Regions from separate parts of the Brachybacterium sp. NPDC056505 genome, predicted to be linked through region 2. Evidence: riboswitches for the same ligand, from Rfam matches in the RefSeq annotation. Region 2 holds a riboswitch; each other region holds the start of a gene.
The links. Region 2 has a riboswitch for thiamine pyrophosphate ahead of ACFQ53_RS12285 (ECF transporter S component). Riboswitches for the same ligand answer to the same signal wherever they lie in the genome.

Region 1 (6,401 bases), on a different contig from region 2:
GCGCTGTGGGAGGGCGAGGGGATCCCGGCGCGCTGACCCCGGCGCCGGCCCGCCCTGCGGACCCGGGCTCACCGGTCCGGCGCCGCCTCGGTCCAGGCCGCGCTGAGCACGCGAGACGCGCGCAGAGGATCGTCGGCCGCGCAGACCGCCGAGACCACCGCGCACCCCGAGGCGCCCGCGCGCCGCAGGGCCGGGACGTCGGCCGTGGTGATCCCGCCGATCGCGACGCTCGGCACCGGGGACGCGGCCGCGAGCAGCGCGAACCCCTCGACGCCGAGGGCCGGCGGATGATCCGCCTTGGTGGCGGTCGCGCGGATCGCGCCGATGCCCACGTGGTCGACGGTGCCCTCCGGCAGCGCGGCCACGGCGTCCAGATGCGCCGACGTGTTCGCGCTGAGCCCGATGACGGCGTCGGGCCCGAGCAGTTCTCGTGCACGGCGCACGTCCTCGTCGCCCTGCCCCAGGTGCACGCCGTCCACGCGTACCCCCTGCTCGCGCGCCGCGACGGCGGCATCCACACGGTCGTTCACCAGCAGCAGCGCGCGGGCGTCGATCACCCGCGCGAGACGCTCCAGCAGGCGCACGTGCGCGGCGAGGTCCGCGTGCTTCTCCCGCAGCTGCACCACGCGCGCACCGCCTTCGACGGCGAGTTCGACCGTGCGCACGATGCCGCGCGCACCGCACAGCGCGGCATCGGTGACGAGGTACAGGCCGAGGTCCTCGCTCGAGGGCCTCATGCGGCCCCGCCGCCGACCTGATCCGTGAGGCTGACGTGCAGGCGCCCGGGCGCGCGGAGCTCGTCCGGGCCGATGGCGGCGAGGGCGTCGAGGAGCCGGGGCGCGAAGGTGCCCGGCCCGTCGGCCCCGGAGGCGGCGCGCTCGGCCGCCGCGGAGTAGGCGGCATGCGCGGCGACGACGGCCTCGAGCGCAGGTGCTCCCTCGCTGCGCACGCCCAGGAAGGCCGCGATCACGGCGCCGAGGGCGCAGCCCCCGCCGGTCATGCGGGTCAGCATCGCACTGCCGCCGGCCACCTCCACGAGGGTGCTCCCGTCGGTGATGAGGTCGCGCTCGCCGGAGACCGCGACCACGGTGTCCTGCGTGCGCGCGAGGCGGGTCGCCGCCGCGACGGCCGCGTCGATCGGGTCGGAGGAGTCGACGCCCCGGCCGCCGCTGCCCTCGCCGGCGAGGGCGAGGATCTCCGAGGCGTTGCCGCGCACGGCCGTGGGCCTCTGGGCCACCAGCTCGGCAGCAAGCGGCGTGCGCACGCGCAGCGATCCGATCGCGACAGGGTCCAGGACCCACGGCGTCCCGGAGCGACGAGCTCCGGCGACCGCCTCGTGCATGGCCTCGCGCTGTTCGGGCGCGGGGGTGCCCAGGTTGATGAGAAGACCGTCGGCGACCGCGGCGAAGTCGCCGGCCTCGCCCACGATGTCGACCATCGCCGGGGCGGCGCCGATAGCGAGCACCACGTTCGCCGTCACGTTCGTGACCACGGAGTTCGTGATCGCGTGGACCAGCGGACCGCGCTCGCGCACCGCGCCCAGAAGGTCGCCGCAGCGGGCGGCGAGCCCTGCAGGATCGACGGGCATCGGGAGGCCTGCGGAGAGGTCGGCAGCGACCTTGGAGGCGCCGTCTGAGGGGGTTGCGGGGGCCATCGGGCTCCTCTCGTCGGGGCGAGGGGCCGGAGCGGCTGCGGCGTGTGATCGGCGAGGATCCTGGAGGATCGTCGGCACCCGGCCGCGGCTTCGGACATTCCCTACGCCAGCGCTGACTGGATCAGGTTCGACGGGTCTGCTCTCAGCCGCCATCGGCGGCACCCCGTGTCACGTGCCGATGAGCCTAGCGCGCTGGAGAGGACGCCGGGGCGCGCCGCCCGCTCCACGGCCAACACGACGCTCCGCGCGCCCGTGGCGCCACGGAATCCTGTGGTGCGCGCCTGTGATGTGCGGCACGGCGCTGCTCGGGGTGCCCAGCTCAGAGAGTCGGTCGGGCGTCCAGGACGTCCGTGCGGAAGGACGCGGCTCGACAAAATAGTTCATGGCAACTAATACTTTCGGAACGGTCGCACGGACCGCCCGCACACCGTCGCGAGCATCGCCCGACGGTCATGACGAAGGAGTCTCCCGTGTCCACTGCCGCACCCGATCTCGAGGTCGATCCGACCGTCGACCCGACGGGCAGCCCCAACATCCTGGGCCCGCGACTGCGCGTGCCCGCGATGGGCATCAAGCCGGACCGGAAGAAGCCGATCTGGTATGTCATCGGCATCTTCCTGGGGCAGTTCGGCCTGTTCGTCGCCCTGATGGGGCCCGCGACGGTGTCGGTCCAGATGAAGGCCCGCACGCTCTCGGACCTCCCGGCGGAGCAGGCCTCGATCGCGGCCGCCGCCCTCGCTCCGGGCGCGATCGCAGCGCTCGTCTTCAACGCCCTCGGCGGGCGCCTCTCGGATCGCACGCGATCGGGGCTGGGGCGGCGCCGACCGTGGATCATCGGCGGGGCCTTCGCGATGTGCGCGGCGATCCTCATCATGGCGATCGCGCCGAACGTCGTGGTGCTGGCCTGCGGCTGGTTCATCGCGCAGGCCTGCGCGAACATGGCGTACGCGGCATACACGGCCTCGCTCGCCGATCAGCTGCCGGACGAGCAGTACGGCAAGGTCTCCGGCATCGTGGGCATCGCCCAGAACTCCGCCATCATGGCCGCGACCTGGCTGGCCTCGTTCTTCGGTGGGACCATGGTGGGGTTGTTCATGATCCCCGCCGTGCTCGGCTTCGTGCTGGTGACCGTCTACGCGCTGATGATCCCGGATCCGGTGCTCAAGCAGAACCGCTACCCGTTCAACGTGCGCGAGCTGGTCACCTCGTTCTGGACCAACCCCCTGAAGTTCCCGGACTTCGGACTGGCCTGGTGGGGCCGGTTCATGATCATCCTGGCCTCCTACCTGTTCATCAGCTTCCGCGTGCTGTTCATGACGAACCACCTGGGGCTCGAGGACGCGGCGGCCGCCACCGCGGTCGCCACCGGCGTCACGATCTACACGGTGCTGTCCATGGTCGCCGGGCTGGCCGCCGGGTGGATCTCCGACCGGATCGGGCGTCGCAAGGTGCTCGTTGCGGGGTCGATCCTGGTCTTCGGACTGGGCACCTACATGCTCGCCCACGTCGACTCGGTCGGGGGGTTCTTCCTGTGCGAGGCCATCGTGGGCCTCGCCTACGGGACCTACCTCGCCGTCGACCTCGCACTCGTGTTCGAGGTGCTCCCCGACCGCAGGACGGCGGGCAAGGACCTGGGCGTCTTCAACATGGCCAACGCCCTGCCGCAGTCGATCGCCCCGGCCCTGGGCGGGATGCTCCTCGCGCGCATCGGCGGGGGCACCGACTTCACGGTGCTCTTCGTGGCCGCCGCGATCTCGGGCGTCATCGGCGCTGTGCTCACGATGTTCATCCGCGGCGTGAAATAGTAGGGGCGACACATTGATGACGGGCCGGTGCGGCACGATCGCACCGGCCCGCTCTCGTCCCAGGTCGACGGAGACCTGTGCCGAAGGGGAGCCCATGAACACCGACCAGACCACGCGCGCCGCCGCGACCGCGAGCGCCGCCGAGGGGACCGTCGCCGCGCGCGAGCCGCGCGAGCGCAGCACCGCCAAGGGGCCGGCCGCCGAGAAGCGTCCGGTCCGTCGGCGCCCGGGACGGCCCCGCGGGCAGGACTCCGCGGTGGTCCGCGAACAGGCGCTGCAGACCGCCGTCGACCTCATCGCCCGTCAGGGCTTCGGAGCGACCTCCATGGCGCAGGTCGCCGAGGGCGCCGGGATCTCGCCGTCGGGCCTCGCCCATCACTTCCCCTCGAAGAAGGCGCTGCTGGGGGCCGTGCTCGCCCATCGCGACGCCGTGGACAGCGACCCCATGCCGCCCGAGGGATCCACGCCGTGGTCCGCCTTCGACCATCTCGTGCACGTGGCCGGGCTGAACATGCAGCGCCGCCAGATCGTGCTCCTCTACGCGACGGTCACGGGCGAGGCCACCACCCCCGACCACCCCGCGCACGAGTGGATGCTCGATCACTTCGAGGCGGTCATGGAGTCGCTCATGCGCTGCCTGCGCCTGGACCAGGAGAAGGGCGACGTGCGCGAGGACGCCCCCGTGGAGCGCATCGCCCGGGAGACGGTCGCCCTCATGGACGGCCTGCAGCTGCAATGGCTCATCGACCCCTCGGTGGACATGGCGGAGATCCTCGGGGACCACGTCACGCGGCTCAAAGAGGCCTGGGGGACGGGGCGGGACTGACGTCCGCTCGGGGCGGAGAGCCGCACGCGACCGGCAACGACTTGCCCCGTTCGGCCCGGGCGGCGTTCAATGGTGCGCGTCGGCCGCCCTCGGGCGCGCCGGCACGGCGGTGGGGCCCGCCGTACCCAACCTCGAAGATCGACAACGGTCCCTGTTCGCTCCCGGAGCGCGGCCCTCGCGCGCCGGGATCCGGCGGTCGCGCGCGCCCGCCCGACTCTGAACAGGAGTGATCCGTGACCCGACCCGAGGACCCGCATCCCGAGATCCCGCTCGACCCCGACGCCGAGAGCCCCGACCCCCCGGGCGGCACGACAGCGCCGAGCGACACCACTGCGCCGGGCGACACCACAGCACCCGACGTCCTCCTCCCAGCGCGCGTCCGACCCCTGCATCTGCGGCCGGTCTCGATCGCCCTGGTGCTGATCGGCGGGACGCTCGGCACGGCCGCCCGCGAGGCCCTGACGCTCGCCGTCCCCGAGCTCGGCGGAGTGCCCGTCGCCCTGTTCGCGATCAACCTCGTGGGTGCCTTCCTCCTCGGGATCCTGCTCGAGGCCCTCGCCCGGAGCGGACCCGACCAGGGCGTGCGCCGCGCGCTGCGGCTGTGCGTCGGCACGGGAGTGATGGGTGGCTTCACCTCGTACAGCTCGCTCGCCCTCGCCGTCGATCAGCTCATGGCCGACGGACGAGTCCTCGTCGGCGCGGCCTTCGGGCTGGTCAGCATCGTGCTCGGCGTGCTCTTCGCCGTCGCCGGCATCCTCGCCGCCTCCCGCCGCACTCCGCGGCGCACCGAGGAGGCCGCCCGATGAGTCCCGCGGTCTTCGTCCTGCTCAGCCTCGCCGGCGGCGTGGGAGCGGTCGCCCGCTTCGTCGCGGACGGGCTCGTGCGCTCCCGCGTCTCCGGCGCCATGCCCTGGGGGACCGTACTCATCAACGTCACCGGATCGCTGCTGCTGGGCCTCGTCACCGGGATGCTCGGCGCCCAGCTGCTGAGCCCCGAGCTGCAGGTCGTGCTGGGGGCGGGCTTCCTCGGCGGGTACACCACCTTCTCGACAGCGAGCGTCGAGACCGCGCGCCTGCTTCAGGAGCGCCGGGTGCTCTACGCCCTCGGGAACCTGCTGGGATCGCTCGTCGTCGGTTCGGCCGCCGCTGCGCTGGGGCTCGTGGTCGGCGCGGCGCTCTGAGGGCGCGCCCTCCCCGTCAGCAGTCGGAGACCAGGCGCAGCAGCACGCGGGCGCCGAAGCGGATCGCTTCGACCGGCACGCGCTCGTCGATCCCGTGGAACAGGGGAGCGAAGTCGAGGTCGGCAGGCAGCTGCAGGGGCGCGAAGCCGTAACCGGTGATGCCGAGCCCGGCGAGCTGCTTGTTGTCGGTGCCGCCGCTCAGGCAGTAGGGGAGCAGCTCGGCGCCGGGGTCCTCGGCGAGGATCGCGCGGTGCATGGCGGCGACGAACGGGGTGTCGTCGGGCGCATCGAGCGAGATGCCGAGGGTGTCCACGATCATCTCGACGTCGGGCCCCGAGAGCTCGTCGATGAGCGCGAGCAGCTCGTCCTGGTGGCCGGGGAGGAAGCGGCAGTCGAGCTCCGCCTCGGCGGTCTGCGGGATCACGTTGCCCTTGTATCCGGCGCTGAGCGTGGTCGCGTTCGCGGTGTCCGAGAGGGTGCCGGAGACGAACTGGCGCGCGCCGCCCAGCAGCGGCAGGAACGCCGCGGGGTCCGCCTCGTCCCAGTCGCGCCCGCTGATCTCGCCCACTCGGTCGAAGAGGGTGCGCACGCTCGCGATGTACTCGTAGGGGAACTCGTGCGCGTCGATCGCGGCGATCGCGCGCGACAGCCGCACGATCGCGTTCTCGTCGTTGGGGACCGAGCCGTGTCCGGCGCGGCCGTGGGCCCGCAGACGCATCCAGGCGTAGCCCTTCTCGGCGGTCTGCAGCAGATAGGCGCGCACGTCGCGCCCGGTGTCCTTCTCGGGGACGGTGATCGAGTAGCCGCCCACCTCGCTGATCGCCTCGGTGCAGCCCTCGAAGATCTCGGGGCGGTTCGCGACCATCCAGCGGGAGCCGAGCACGCCGCCGGCCTCCTCGTCGGCGAACATGACGATGACCAGGTCCCGCGGCGGCT
Region 2 (6,401 bases):
CTGGGACGATCTGGTGCCGCTCATGCGGTACGGCGCGCGGACCGGCCGCATCGTCACCACCGAGCCCGAGCACCGCGCGATCGAGGCGGTCATCCAGGAGCGCACCCGCGCGACGGGGCAGAACGGGGATGACGACCCGAGCGTCGTGCCCCGCGAGCAGTCGTTCTACACGTACCACCGGCAGACGCTGCCGTGCCGTCTGTGCGGGGCCGCGATCCGGTCGACGGACCTCGCCGGACGCACGGTCTTCTGGTGCCCCCGCTGCCAGACCCGGCGCTCGCGCCGCGCGAGCTGGACCACGGAGCACCCCGCCGCCGCCTGGGCGGATCCGCAGGACGGAGAACTACGGTGATGGGCATGCCTGACCCCGAGACGGGCGGCGTGCTGCGCCGCGCCCACCTGCAGGAGATCGATCCGCGCACCGTCTATCTGCTCGCGAAGCTCCGCCAGGACGTCTTCACCCTCGAGCAGCACGCCGACGACGCCGACCTCGACGGCCGCGAGCTCGAGCCCTCCACGGTGCTGCTGTGGATCGAGGCGCCGGACGCGGAGCACGTCACCGGAGGGCTCGAGCGCCAGCCGGTCGCCCAGCTGCGGATCCTGCGCGACCCCGACGGCACCGTGCACATCGGCCGCGTGGCGGTGCGCGCGGATCGTCGGCGCGACGGATTCGGCCGGCGACTCGTGCGCGCGGCCCTCGACGTGGCCCGCGAGATCGCACCGGAGGCGGTCGTCGAGATCGGCGCCCAGGCGTACCTCGAGCGCTGGTACGGGAGCATGGGGTTCGAGACCACCGGCCCACTGTTCCTCGAGGCCGGCATCGAGCACGTGCCGATGCGCTACCTGCACCCGCGGGACTAGTCCGCGCGCAGTGGGAGGGGCGGATGTGTGCGCCCCAGCCTGGGTGCGCCCCATCCTGACCCGCGCGAAGATCGTGGAAGCAGGCCGTCGGGCCTGAGCGGTGTGCGCCGGACAGGGCCTGCGCTCAGCCGCGCGGCGACTTCTCCTCGATGAGCCGGCCCATCTCCTCCCGACCGAAGAAGGCGACCGAGTCACGACCGCTCGGGGTGCCCGCATCGGGATCCGCCCCGGCATCCAGGAGCGCGGACACCACGTCGTCGTACCCCTTGAACACGGCGCCCGCGAGCGGCGACTGCTGGCGGTCGTTGAGCTGATCGACGTCCGCACCGCGCGCGGCGAGCTCACGCACCAGGTCCGCGTGCCCGTGGTAGGCGGCGAGCATGAGCAGCGAGTTCCCCCGCGAGTCCCGCATGGCGACCGGCGCCCCCTGATCCAGCAGCGGCAGCAGGGCGTCGCCTCGGCCCTCACGGGCATCGTCGAGTATCCTCCGGGCCAGGGCGAGCACCTGTTCGTCCTGCTCCTCGGTGGTCAGCGGCGATGCGGGCTGCGCGGAGGCAGGCTGTGAGGTGTCGGGCTGCGGGGGCTCGGGCTGCTCGGCGTCGGAAGTCATGCGCACCAGGGTAGAGGCCCACCCGACGCGACCACCACACGGATCGTCATCCGCGGCCGAGGGCCCGCTGGGCGGGAGGCGAGCGGCGCGGGGGAGATCGCAGGCATCCGCCCGCGCGATCTCCGAGGTCTTCGGTGCAGGGGATGTTCGCGGACCTCTGCCCGCCGCGGACGGGCCCCGGGGCCGCGTCGACGTCGAAGAGGGTCCTTGGCCGTCCCGTCGGAGCCAGCCCCTCAGCCGCCGATCACCGTCCGCAGCAGCCAGGGCGCCGCGAGCAGGAGCACGGCGACGGCGAGCCCCACGAGGTCGCGCTTCGTGAACGGGCTGGGCAGCGCCCAGGTCCTGTGCTGCGCGGTCGCGAAACCACGGGCATCCATCGCGAGCGCCTGCTGCTCGGTGCCCCGCACCGCGCCGACCAGGAGGGCGAGGGTGCACGAGGCGAGCAGCCGCACGAGCGCCGCCGTCGACTGCAGCGGATGGCGAAGGTCGCGCCGCGCCCCGAGGCCGCGCAGGCGGCGGCTGGTCATGATCCGCTCCCAGACGTCGGCCGTAAGCCCGGCCCGCACGAGTCCCGCGACGCTCGCCGCGACCGGCCGACCGGGCAGACGCAGCCTCCCGCCGAGGGCGTCTCCCAGCCGGGTCGGGTCGAGGGAGGCGAAGATCAGCACGCCGGGAGCCACGAAGTAACCGATCCGCAGGGCCTCCTTGAGCCCCAGCAGCCAGGTGGTCCCGGACAGCACGGGCAGGGGAGAGGCGAGCACCGTGGACCAGCAGAGGCCGACCGCCGCGAGCACGATCGGGACCAGACGCAGCGCCGTGCTCCGGACCCCGCGCACGGCGAGCGGTGCGAGGACCACCACCAGCAGGCACGCGAGGAGCCCCAGCTGCCAGCGGTCGATCGCGAAGGAGCCGACGGCAGCCGCCGCGGCGATCACGATCGTGGTCAGCGGATTGAGCGCGTCAGCAGGCGCAGGACGGGGACGACGTGGCGGGCGAAGGGTGGTGTCGTATGCCGGTGCCGATACTGAATCGAGCGCGGCGCCGGGCACAGCCGACTCCGGGGCGGCGGGGAGCGCGTCGTCGTCGCCCGTGCTCACGTGCTCCGCGAGGTCCAGGCGCACGTCCCCGCGGGCGACGAGACCCGGGTCGTGCGTCGCGGCCAGCACCGCGCAGCCTCGTCCGGTCGCCTCCTCGAGCAGGGCGAGCAGCTGGGCGCGACGCTCCTGATCGAGGCCGACGGTCGGCTCGTCCAGCACGAGCAGGGCGGGTTCCTGGGCGAGGGCGGCGATGATCGCGAGGCGGCGCTGCTCACCTCCGGAGAGCTCGAACGGCTGAGCGTCCGAGAGGTGTGCGAGGTCGGCGCGACCCAGCAGGCTCTCGGCGAGGTCGGGGTCGCGCGCCCACGGCGAGGCGGTGACCTCCTCGCGCACGGACCGCGAGACGAAGGAGTGCTCGGGCTCCTGCGGGACGTAGGCGATCTTCGAGGGTTCAGGGCCCTCGAGGTGTCCGCCGAGCGGATCGGCGAGGCCCAGGATCGTGCGCAGCAGCGTGGTCTTGCCGCTGCCGCTCGGCCCGGTGAGCACGGCGAGAGCTCCGGAGGGGACGTCCAGGTCGAGGGCGTCGAGCAGAGGAGAACCCATGGCCTCCTTCCCCCGGGCCTCGTCCCGTCGTCGCCGCCGCGCCACTGCGACCTGCGAGAGCGACAGCACCGCCTGGCCGGGTGCGTCGGATCCGCGCGCCGGGACGGGGGTGGCAGCCGGATCAGGCGTCACCGCCGGATCAGGCGCACCCGCCGGACCGGTCGCACCCGCCGGATCGGCCGCGTCGAGCACGTCCTCAGGGGAGCCGTCGGCCAGGACGTGCGCCTGCGCTCCGAGCACGATGACGCGGTCCACGTGCGGGGTCCAGCCGTCGGCGTCGTGGTCGGCGACCACCAGGGTGCGATCACCGACCGCGTCCAGGATCGCGGCGCGGACCTCGCGGGCCGTCGGCCGATCGAGCATGCTCAGCGGCTCGTCCAGCAGCAGCGCACCGGGATCCAGGGCAAGGGAGCCGGCGAGGGCGAGCCTCTGCTGCTGCCCTCCGCTGAGATCCCACGGCGAGGCCGCGGCGTCCACTCCGGCGTGCGCGACGTGCAGGGCGGAGGTCACCCGGTGCTGGATCTCCTCGCGGTCCAGCGCTGCGTTCTCGGGACCGAAGGCTGCGTCTCGGCCGGCGCTGCCACCGATCAGGGCGTGCAGCGGCTGCTGCAGGAGCAGGCCGCGCTCGCCCGGACGGGTGGGGCCGGGGGCCTCGCCCGAGAGGTCGCCCGTGCTGGTGTCCAGCAGGCCCGTGAGGGCACGGAGCACCGTCGACTTGCCCCCGCCGCTGGGACCCGTGAGCAGCACGCGCTGACCGGCGGGGATGTTCAGGGTGAGGTCGTCGACCGTCGGCCGGGAGCGGGTCGACGGTGTCCAGGTGACGGCGTCGAGGCCGAGCGCCACGGCGGCGCCGGATACGGGACCGGTTCCGGCGGGGGACGCGTCGCCGCGCGCCCCGTCGGCCCCGGAGCCCGTCCCGATCACCGTCGCCCCCGCGCTCATGCGCGCGACCGCCGTCCCCACTGGCGCCCGGCCGGGAAGGCGCTCAGGGCGCCGGTCGCGCCGAGGGCGCGCACGATCAGCCATCCCAGCACCCCGCACAGCAGCGCCGCGGAGACGATGAAGAAGCCCAGCAGCGCCCAGGCCGAGGCCCAGGACCACTCGGGGTAGTAGGAGAAGCGCTCGTAGACCCATTCGAGGATCCCCGAGAGCACGCCGCCGGCGATCGCCACGGGCAGGGTGAAGCGGCGGTAGGCGGTGACGAGGAACGCGATCTCGACGCCTCCGCCCTGCAGCAGGCCGCTGACCACGGTGCCGATGCCCCACTGTCCGCCGAGGGCCATCTCGAGGACGGCGGCGATGACCTCGGCCAGCACGGCCGCGCCGGGACGGCGCACGATGAGCATGGCCACCAGCGCGGGCAGGAACCACACGCCCGCGAGCAGGCCCACCGACGGCGGCAGGACGGTTTGCAGAGGTGTGAACAGCGTGTACACCTGCCCCCAGGCGAGGAACACGAAGGCGAAGACGACGCCGATCGCGACCGTCAGCACGAGGTCCACGGTGCGATAGGCCAGCAGCGGCCGACGTGCGAGGGCTTGGCCCGTCGATGCCGAGGACGCGCGGGCCTGCGTGGTCTTCTCGGCGCGCCCGGAGGGGGCGGCGGGGGTGGAGCTGGTCGACATCTGGTTCTCCTTCCGATGCGGAAGGGGCCGCGAGGCCCGTCGGCCCCGGATGCAGGCACCCGGCGCGGCGGACATCGCAGAAGAATCCCGACTCCCTACGCCGGTCTGAACCGGATCAGGTTCGAGGGTCTGCGCTCGGTGCGCACTCTCAGCACCTCTGCGGTGCTCCCCTGTCTGTGGATGTCAGCGTCGATGATATCGCGCGGCGCCGTCGGAGCGCCCTCGGTGTGTGCGCCAGATCGCCCGGGCCGCGCCGGGCCGCGCCGCGCCGGGTGGGGCTGGGGCGGCGTCGGGGCCGGCGCCGGGAGACCGCAGCGGACCTGTATGAGGCGGCGGGGCCCGACGGCCGAGTCGCATCCGGCTCCCGAACGAGCACGAGAAGTACGAAACGGTTGCCAAGAGCGCTCATGGCAACCGTTTCGTACTTCTCACGGGACGACGGGCCGCCGACGGGCCGCCGAAGGGCCGCCGAAGGGCCGCCGACGGGCCGCCCCGCGGATCAGCGGCGCGCGCGGATGGCCTGGTCGATCGCCTCGGCCGCGGCGCGGGGATCGTCGGGCGAGAGCAGGAAGCTCGTGCCCTCCCGGCCGATGATCTCCACGAGCGTGCCGGGACGGGAGACCATCAGGCGGTACGCGGACTGCTGCTCGCCGGTGGTGAAGACCTTGCGCCCGGGCAGGGCCTCGAGGGTCCCGCGGTCCGGCGCGAGCACGCGCCCGCGGCGCCAGCCGAGCCCGCCCACCGTCACGCCGAGCGTTTCGCCCGGGATGCGGCGCAGCTGCACGGCGCGGAAGTCGGCGACGGGCCAGGCGGGGCGCGGCAGGAACCCGCCGAGGCCTACGGTCAGCCCGTCGCCGTCGACCACGAACCGGGTGGCGAGCCGCATCCACGACCAGAAGGCGTACACGAGCACGGCCAGGGCGAGCACCAGGCCCAGCACGACCGTCTCGCCGCGCGCCCAAGCGATCGCGTACCCGGCGATGCCGACACCGATCGCGGCGCTCATGCCGATGCGGGTCCAGCCCACCGCGCCGGGAGTCGTCCGCCCCACGTGGAAGGGCGCCTCCGGCCTGCTCACGGTGTCCTCACCAGATGCTCACGCGGTCTTCGGGCGCGCGGTACATCGCGTCGTCCTCGCGCACGTCGAAGGCCGCGTGGAAGGCGTCGAGGTTGCTCGCGATCGCGTTGCAGCGGAACTCGGCGGGGGAGTGCGGGTCGATCGCCAGCATGCGCGCCGCATCCTGCGCGCGGGACTTCGCGCGCCACACCGTGGCCCAGGACCAGAAGACGCGCTGCAGGCCGCTCAGGTCGTCCATCCGCGGCGGGTTCCCGCCGGAGCGCGCGAGGTAGGCCTTGATCGCGATGGTGAGGCCGCCCAGGTCGCCGATGTTCTCGCCGATCGTGAGGCTTCCGTTGACATGGGGCAGCTCGTCGCCGCCGATGACCTCGCCGTCCTCACCGTCTGCGCCATCCGCGCCGACCGCGTCGTCCCCGCCAGTCGCCTTCACCTCCGCCTGCTCGCGCAGCACGCGCGGGGTGAGGGCGTCGAACTGGTCGATGAGCGCGCGGGTGCGCTGCTCGAATGCCTCGCGGTCCTCGTCGGTCCACCACGAGCGCAGGTTGCCCTCGCCGTCGTACTTCGAGCCCTGGTCGTCGAAGCCGTGC
Region 3 (6,401 bases), on a different contig from region 2:
GTCGCGCCGTCGGTGACGAGCCCGAGGCGCAGGGACAGGGTGCGCGGGCGGTCGTCGTCGTTGCGCAGGCGCAGCGTCTCGCGGATGCCGCAGCCGGACGCTGTGCGCGTGCGCTCGAGGACGACGAGCGGGTCGCCCGGCAGGTCGGGCGCGGTGACGACCCCGCGGAACACGGTCTCCCGAGCATTGCGCGTCTCGGCGCGAAGGGGCGAGAGAGCAGGGTGCTCCTCGTCCTCGTCCGCGGCCTCGGCAGCGTCCTCGACCTCGCAGACCAGGTCGGAGACGACACGGGTGTCGCCGAGATAGATGCCCTGCGCGCCGACGCCCGTGATCGTGCCGTCGGGCGCAGACCAGGCCTGCAGCGGAGCGCGCAGCACCACGGCGAGGTCGTGGAGGAACGGCTGGTGGCCCTCGACCTGCCGCGCCGCGGACTGCGGACGCGCGGTGGAACGGCGCGGCTCGGACGGGCTCGGGGAGGACGGAGGCGTGCTCACCGCCTCATGCTTGCACGCACGGTCCCCTTGCGCCCGGTGAATGCGCGCCCGCGATCAGTCCAGCGCCTGCTGCCAGAACGCCGCCTCCATGCGAGTAGCCGTGCGGAAGATCCTCTCGAGCCGCGCCCGGCGGCGGGCGGGAAGGTCGCCGCCGGCGAGGTCGTCGAGCCGCGCGGCGGCCACGGCGGCGCTCGCCTGGAACTCCTGCCCCGCGTACTCGGCGATCCACTCGCCGTAAGGATGCTCGACGCCGTCGGCGAGGCGCGGCGCGAGCGCGGTCCCGATCTCCGCATAGCCGATCGCGCAGGGCGCGAGGGCGACCTGCAGGTCCAGGGCGTCCCCGGCCATGCCGGTGTCCAGGACGAAGCGCGTGTAGGCGACGGTGCCGGGCTTCTCGTCGGCCGTCTCGAGGACTTCCTGGTCGATCCCCCAGGAGGCGGTGAGCCGCACGTGCAGAGCGGTCTCGGTGACGATCGCGGTCAGGGAGTCCGCGGCCGAGCGAATGCCCTGGAGGCTGTCGGCCTTGTACGCGGCCAGGGCGTTGGCCCGCGCGAACTGGAAGAGGAACAGGTAGTCCTGGACCAGGTAGTCCTGGAAGGCGGCCAGGGGGAGCGTGCCCTCGCCCAGCCGCGTGACGAAGGGATGGTGGACGTAGGCGTCCCAGTCCTCGGCGGCGGAGGCCTTGAGCCGGTCGAACAGGGAAGGTGCGCTCATGCCGACGCCCCCTCGGGGGCCGTCTCGTAGGCCGCGTCGAAGAAGTCGTTCTCGAGCCGGACGGTGCGCGTGAAGAAGCTGCGCACGCGCTCGGGGTCCTCGATCTCGGCGGCGTCGAGCTCTGCGCGCAGGAAGTCCACGAGATCGCGGAAGCCGGGACCGTCGTGCAGGGAGATCCACTCGGCGTGGACGAAGCTCTCGGGCAGGGGCGAGGTCGCCCGGCTCGCCCAGTCCAGGTAGAGCCATTCGGTGACCAGCAGGACCGCGAGGATCGCGGCGTGGTCGCGGGTCTCCGCGGCCTCGCGGAACACGTGGAGGAAGCCGTCGGTGGGTGCGGTGTTCGGGATCTGTGCGCGCTGCTCCTCGCTCACCCCGAGCGCGTCGAGGGCCCGCAAGAAGTACGTGTTCTCGTCGCCGGCGACCTCCCCGGCGAAGCGCGCGAAGCGCAGCCGGGCGGCGGGGGTGCGGGCGGTGGCCAGCGCGGCGCCGATCAGCTGCAGGAAGGCGTCGAGGAAGCGATGGTCCTGCACCAAGTAGCGCGCCATCACCTCGTCCGAGATGGAGCCCGCGTGCAGCTCGCGCACGAAACGGTGGCCGACGGCGCGCTCCCACGCCTGGGCGTGCTGGTGGCGCAGGGACGCCGTGAAGGCGGCGTCCTCGGTGAACGGACGTGGGGCAGGTGTCATGGCGGCAATCCCTCCGCGAGTACGAGCTCGATCAGGTTCAGCGGGTGTGTTCTCAGCCCTGGTCAGGGCACCCCGTGCACGTGCGAGGCTATCGCCGCCGCGCCCATCGGACACAGTCGTCCCGCGGCGTGAGAGGGAGCGGGACCCTCGGGAGGGCGCCGCGGTCTACGCTTCGCAGCATGCTCGGACTCCTGCGCAGGCGCTCCGGTGCGCTCGCGATCGGGGCGCTCGCCCTCGCCGCCGTGCTGTGCATCCTCAGCGGCGGGCTCCCTTCGCAGGATCTCGCAGCGCTGATGGCGCGGGTCGCGCCCGTGCTCGGATTCGTCCTCGCGATCGCAGTGCTCGCCGAGCTCGCCCGCGAGGCAGGACTCCTGGACGTGATCGCCCACGGCCTCACCGTCCTCGCACGCGGACGCACCGCGGTGCTGTGGTGCGCCGTGTGCGCGCTCGCCGTGGTGTGCACGGCCTTCTTCTCCCTGGACACGACGGCGCTGATCATGACTCCTGTGGTCGTGCTCACGGCCCGGCGCGTCGACGTGCCCGCGGTGCCCTTCGCCCTGGCCACGGTGTGGCTCGCGAACACGGCGTCCCTGCTGCTGCCGGTCTCGAACCTCACGAACCTGCTGGCCAGGGACGTCCTGGGCGGGGGCACGGCGGCCTTCCTGTCCCGCAGCGCGGCGCCGACCCTGGTCGCGATCGTGCTGCCGGTGGCCCTCCTGGCCGTCGTCCATCGCCGCGACCTGCAGGGTCGCTTCCGGGCGTCGCCCGCCCCGCAGATCCGCGACCGCGCGCTGCTGCGGATCAGCGGATGCGTGGTCGTCGTGCTGCTGCCCCTGCTCGTGGTGGTGCCCGCGGTGTGGATCCCGGCGGGCGCCGCCGCACTCATGCTGCTGCTCGCCTTCGCGCTGCGGCGCCGCGAGGCGATCGGAGCGCACCTGGTGCCCTGGCGTCCGCTCGCGATCGCCCTCGCCCTCTTCGTGCTGGTCGAGACCGCGCACGTGCAGGGCGCGACGTCGTTCGTGCTGCGCGCGGCCGACGGCGGCACGGGGCCGATGGGGCTGCTGCGCACGGCCGGCACCTCGGCGCTCGCGGCGAACGTGCTCGACAACCTCCCCGCCTTTCTCCTCCTCGAGCATCGCGCGGGGGACGATCCCGCCTCCACCATGGCCCTGCTCATCGGTGTGGACGTAGGTCCTCTGATCACCCCGTGGGCATCGTTGGCCACGCTCCTGTGGCATCAGCGGATGCAGGCGATGGGCGTGCGGATCCCCTGGGTGCGCTTCATGGCGCTGGGCGCGGTCGCGGTGGTGATCACGGTGCCCCTGGCGACTCTCGCGCTGGCCGTCCTGGAATGAGCGGGCGTGTCCTCAGGCGGACCCCAGCTCGGACAGCAGACGCTCGGGGATCCGGTCTCCACCGTCGACCTGGGCCACGAGATCGCGGTCGATCCGGCTGCCGCGCCGGACGATCGTGAGCGTGCCGCGGACCTCGAGGATCACCAGCTCCACCTCGTCGAGGGCGAGCACCCCGCTCACGCGCAGACGATCCAGCAGCATGCCGCGCGTCAGCCTGCTGCGACGCAGGCCGGCCGCGACCGGCTCCCCGTCGACCATGACGACGACGGGACGCGTGCGCCGCAGGAGCAGGGGGACGCGGCGGAACCTGCCCGTGACGTACTCGAGGACCACCAGGGTGCTCAGCACGACGATCGCGCCGAGCATCGTCGGGGATTCGCCGAGGGTCGCGCGGGCGGTGATGCCGCCGACGACGGCGAGGACCACGAAGCTGCCGGCGCTGGGCCGGGCCATCAGGCGCGGGCCGATCACCTGCATGAGCAGGGAGAAGAAGCCGTACAGCACGATGGTCGAGGCGACGACGCCGAGGACCGCGCTGCCGCTGATCCCGACGTAGTCGCGCCAGATGAGGTCCCAGTCGATCATGGGGCCATTGTCGTCCCTCGGGAACCACGCCTCACGACTCACGACTCACGCCTCGCGCGCGGCGAGCGGGATCCGTCCTCCCGCGAGCACCATCTCCACCTGGCGCGGCGAGAGCCGGTGGTGCACGGGGACCTCCCGGTCCCCGATCCGTGCGGTGAGGTCCGTGCCGGCCTCGAGCGCCGCGTGGACGCCGTCGATCTCGACGAGATCGCCCGCGGAGATCCGGTCGTGGTCCTCGGGGTCGTCGAACTCGAGGGCGAGGATCCCGAAGTTCGCGAGATTCTGCCAGTGGATGCGGGCGAAGGACACCGCGATGACCGCCTTCAGCCCCAGGTAGCGGGGAGCGATCACGGCGTGCTCGCGCGAGGAGCCCTGCCCGTAGTTCTTCCCGGCGACCACCACGTGGCCTCCCGAGTCCTTCGCCTTCCCGGCGTTCGCGGGATAGTCCGGGTCGATGCGGGTGAAGGTGAACTCGGAGATCTTCGGGATGTTCGAGCGGTAGGGGAGCACGCGCGAGCCGGCGGGCATGATCTCGTCGGTCGAGACGTCGTCGCCCATCACCAGGATCACGGGGGCCCGCAGATCGTCGTCGATCGGCGCGAACTCGGGGAGGGAGGAGATGTTCGGCCCCTTCACGAGCTCGACCTCGCGGGCCTCCTCGAGCGGCAGCGGCGGCTGCAGCATGTCCTCGATGCGCGCGAAGACCTCGGGGAGCTGCGGGTGCGGGGCCGGGATCCCGAGCGAGTCCGTGAGCGTGCGCGGATCGGTGATCCGTCCGGTCAGCGCCGCCGCGGCCGCGGTCTCGGGCGAGCACAGCCACACCGAGTCCTCCTCGGTGCCCGAGCGGCCCGGGAAGTTGCGGGGCATGGTCCGCAGCGAGTTGCGTCCGCTCGCGGGAGCCTGCCCCATCCCGATGCAGCCCAGGCATCCGGACTGGTGGATGCGCGCCCCGGAGGCCACCAGATCGGTGAGCCAGCCGCCGGCGATCAGGTCCGCGAGGACCTCCCGGGAGGTCGGGTTCACGTCGACCGAGACGGCCTCGTGGGCCTGGCGACCGCGCAGGGTCTCGGCGAACGCGGCGAAGTCCCGCAGTCCGGGGTTCGCCGAGGAGCCGACGACCACCTGGAACACGTCCTCGTCCTCGACCTCGGCGACGGGACGCACGTTGCCGGGGGAGGAGGGCGCGGCGATCAGCGGTTCGAGGGCGCTCAGGTCGATGTGCTCGGTGACGTCGTACTCCGCGCCCTCGTCGGCCTCGAGGCGCGTGAACTCGTCACCGCGGCCGACGGCCCGCAGGTAGTCGCGGACGGCGTCGTCGGCGGGGAAGACTGTCGCGGTCGCGCCGAGCTCGGCGCCCATGTTCGCGATCACGTGCCGGTCCATCGCGGTCAGCTGCGCGAGACCCTCGCCGTGGTACTCGATGATGCGGCCGACGCCGCCGCTGACGCCGTGGCGGCGCAGCATCTCCAGCACCACGTCCTTGGCGCTCACCCAGTCAGGCAGCTCGCCGGTGAGCTCGACGCCCCAGACCTCGGGCATGGCGACGTAGAGCGGCTGGCCGGCCATCGCCATCGCGATCTCCAGGCCGCCCACGCCGATCGCGAGCATGCCGAGTGCGCCCGCGGCGCAGGTGTGCGAGTCCGAGCCGATCAGCGTCGCCCCCGGGCGGCCGAAGTGAGCCTGGTGCACCGGATGGGAGACCCCGTTGCCCGCCTTGGAGAACCAGAGGCCGAAGCGCCGGGCGGCCGAGAGCAGGAAGAGGTGGTCGTCGGGGTTCTTCTCGTCCGTCTGCAGCAGGTTGTGGTCCACGTACTGCACGGAGAGCTCGGTGCGGATCCGGTCCAGGCCCATGGCCTCGAGCTCGAGCATGACCATCGTGCCGGTCGCGTCCTGGGTGAGCGTCTGGTCGACCCGCAGGCCGATCTCGCCGCCCGGCTCCATGTCGCCCTCGACAAGATGGGACGCGATGAGCTGGTGTGCGACGGTCTGGGCTCGGGTGATGTCCACGGTGCTGTCCACGATGCTGCCCTCCAGGGATCGTGGTCCGCCGTCGGTCCGACGGTGGACCTCTTCCGAGCGTAGGCCAGGTGGCGCGGGGGCAGGGTCGGGCGACGAGCACGAAGTGGCGATCGGGCGAACTCGGCGTGCACTTATGTGCGAGCTACGCGCACAACAGAGCGCCGTTGCTACGGTGACGACGGTCACTGCGAGACCGCTGATGCCGCGGCGCGCAGTCGTGCACGAACGATGGAGCTCCACGGAGAGGAACCACTCTGAGATGAGCCTCGAAGCCCCCGCCCTCCCCGCTGATCGCGCCCCAGGATCGGCGGCATCCGGGCTCGGCCCGCTCCCGCCGCAGCGACTGGCCGCCCGCCGCCGGCGCAGACGCCGCGGCTACGCGCTGTTCGCGCTGTTCGCCTTCCCGAACCTCGCGCTGATCGCGGTCTTCGCCTACTGGCCGATCATCGCGAACCTCTACCTCAGCCTCACCGACTGGGACTTCATCTCGCCCCAGCCGCTGTTCATCGGGCTGACGAACTACACGTCGATGCTCGCCTCGCCCTCGT

Region 1: another riboswitch for thiamine pyrophosphate. It lies ahead of thiM (hydroxyethylthiazole kinase); the one in region 2 lies ahead of ACFQ53_RS12285 (ECF transporter S component).
Region 3: another riboswitch for thiamine pyrophosphate. It lies ahead of ACFQ53_RS05125 (TenA family protein); the one in region 2 lies ahead of ACFQ53_RS12285 (ECF transporter S component).

What each region holds. Positions count from the first base shown of each region.
Region 1 is NZ_JBHTSV010000039.1:13,693-20,093, forward strand. Features, by position in the region: gene thiD (bifunctional hydroxymethylpyrimidine kinase/phosphomethylpyrimidine kinase) at 1-36, shown strand, start outside; gene thiE (thiamine phosphate synthase) at 69-737, opposite strand; gene thiM (hydroxyethylthiazole kinase) at 734-1,588, opposite strand; TPP riboswitch at 1,735-1,830, opposite strand; gene ACFQ53_RS15175 (MFS transporter) at 2,125-3,459, shown strand; gene ACFQ53_RS15180 (TetR/AcrR family transcriptional regulator) at 3,554-4,285, shown strand; gene ACFQ53_RS15185 (fluoride efflux transporter FluC) at 4,519-5,091, shown strand; gene crcB (fluoride efflux transporter CrcB) at 5,088-5,465, shown strand; gene ACFQ53_RS15195 (M20/M25/M40 family metallo-hydrolase) at 5,482-6,401, opposite strand, start outside.
Region 2 is NZ_JBHTSV010000024.1:44,018-50,418, reverse strand. Features, by position in the region: gene ACFQ53_RS12305 (Fpg/Nei family DNA glycosylase) at 1-352, shown strand, start outside; gene ACFQ53_RS12300 (GNAT family N-acetyltransferase) at 358-861, shown strand; gene ACFQ53_RS12295 (ankyrin repeat domain-containing protein) at 986-1,471, opposite strand; gene ACFQ53_RS12290 (ATP-binding cassette domain-containing protein) at 1,705-4,053, opposite strand; gene ACFQ53_RS12285 (ECF transporter S component) at 4,050-4,736, opposite strand; TPP riboswitch at 4,812-4,918, opposite strand; gene ACFQ53_RS12280 (hypothetical protein) at 5,236-5,814, opposite strand; gene ACFQ53_RS12275 (M13 family metallopeptidase) at 5,822-6,401, opposite strand, start outside.
Region 3 is NZ_JBHTSV010000005.1:19,346-25,746, forward strand. Features, by position in the region: gene ACFQ53_RS05115 (glycogen debranching N-terminal domain-containing protein) at 1-494, opposite strand, end outside; gene ACFQ53_RS05120 (TenA family protein) at 549-1,208, opposite strand; gene ACFQ53_RS05125 (TenA family protein) at 1,205-1,894, opposite strand; TPP riboswitch at 1,885-1,979, opposite strand; gene ACFQ53_RS05130 (SLC13 family permease) at 2,074-3,249, shown strand; gene ACFQ53_RS05135 (DUF421 domain-containing protein) at 3,262-3,834, opposite strand; gene ACFQ53_RS05140 (aconitate hydratase) at 3,880-5,841, opposite strand; gene ACFQ53_RS05145 (carbohydrate ABC transporter permease) at 6,113-6,401, shown strand, end outside.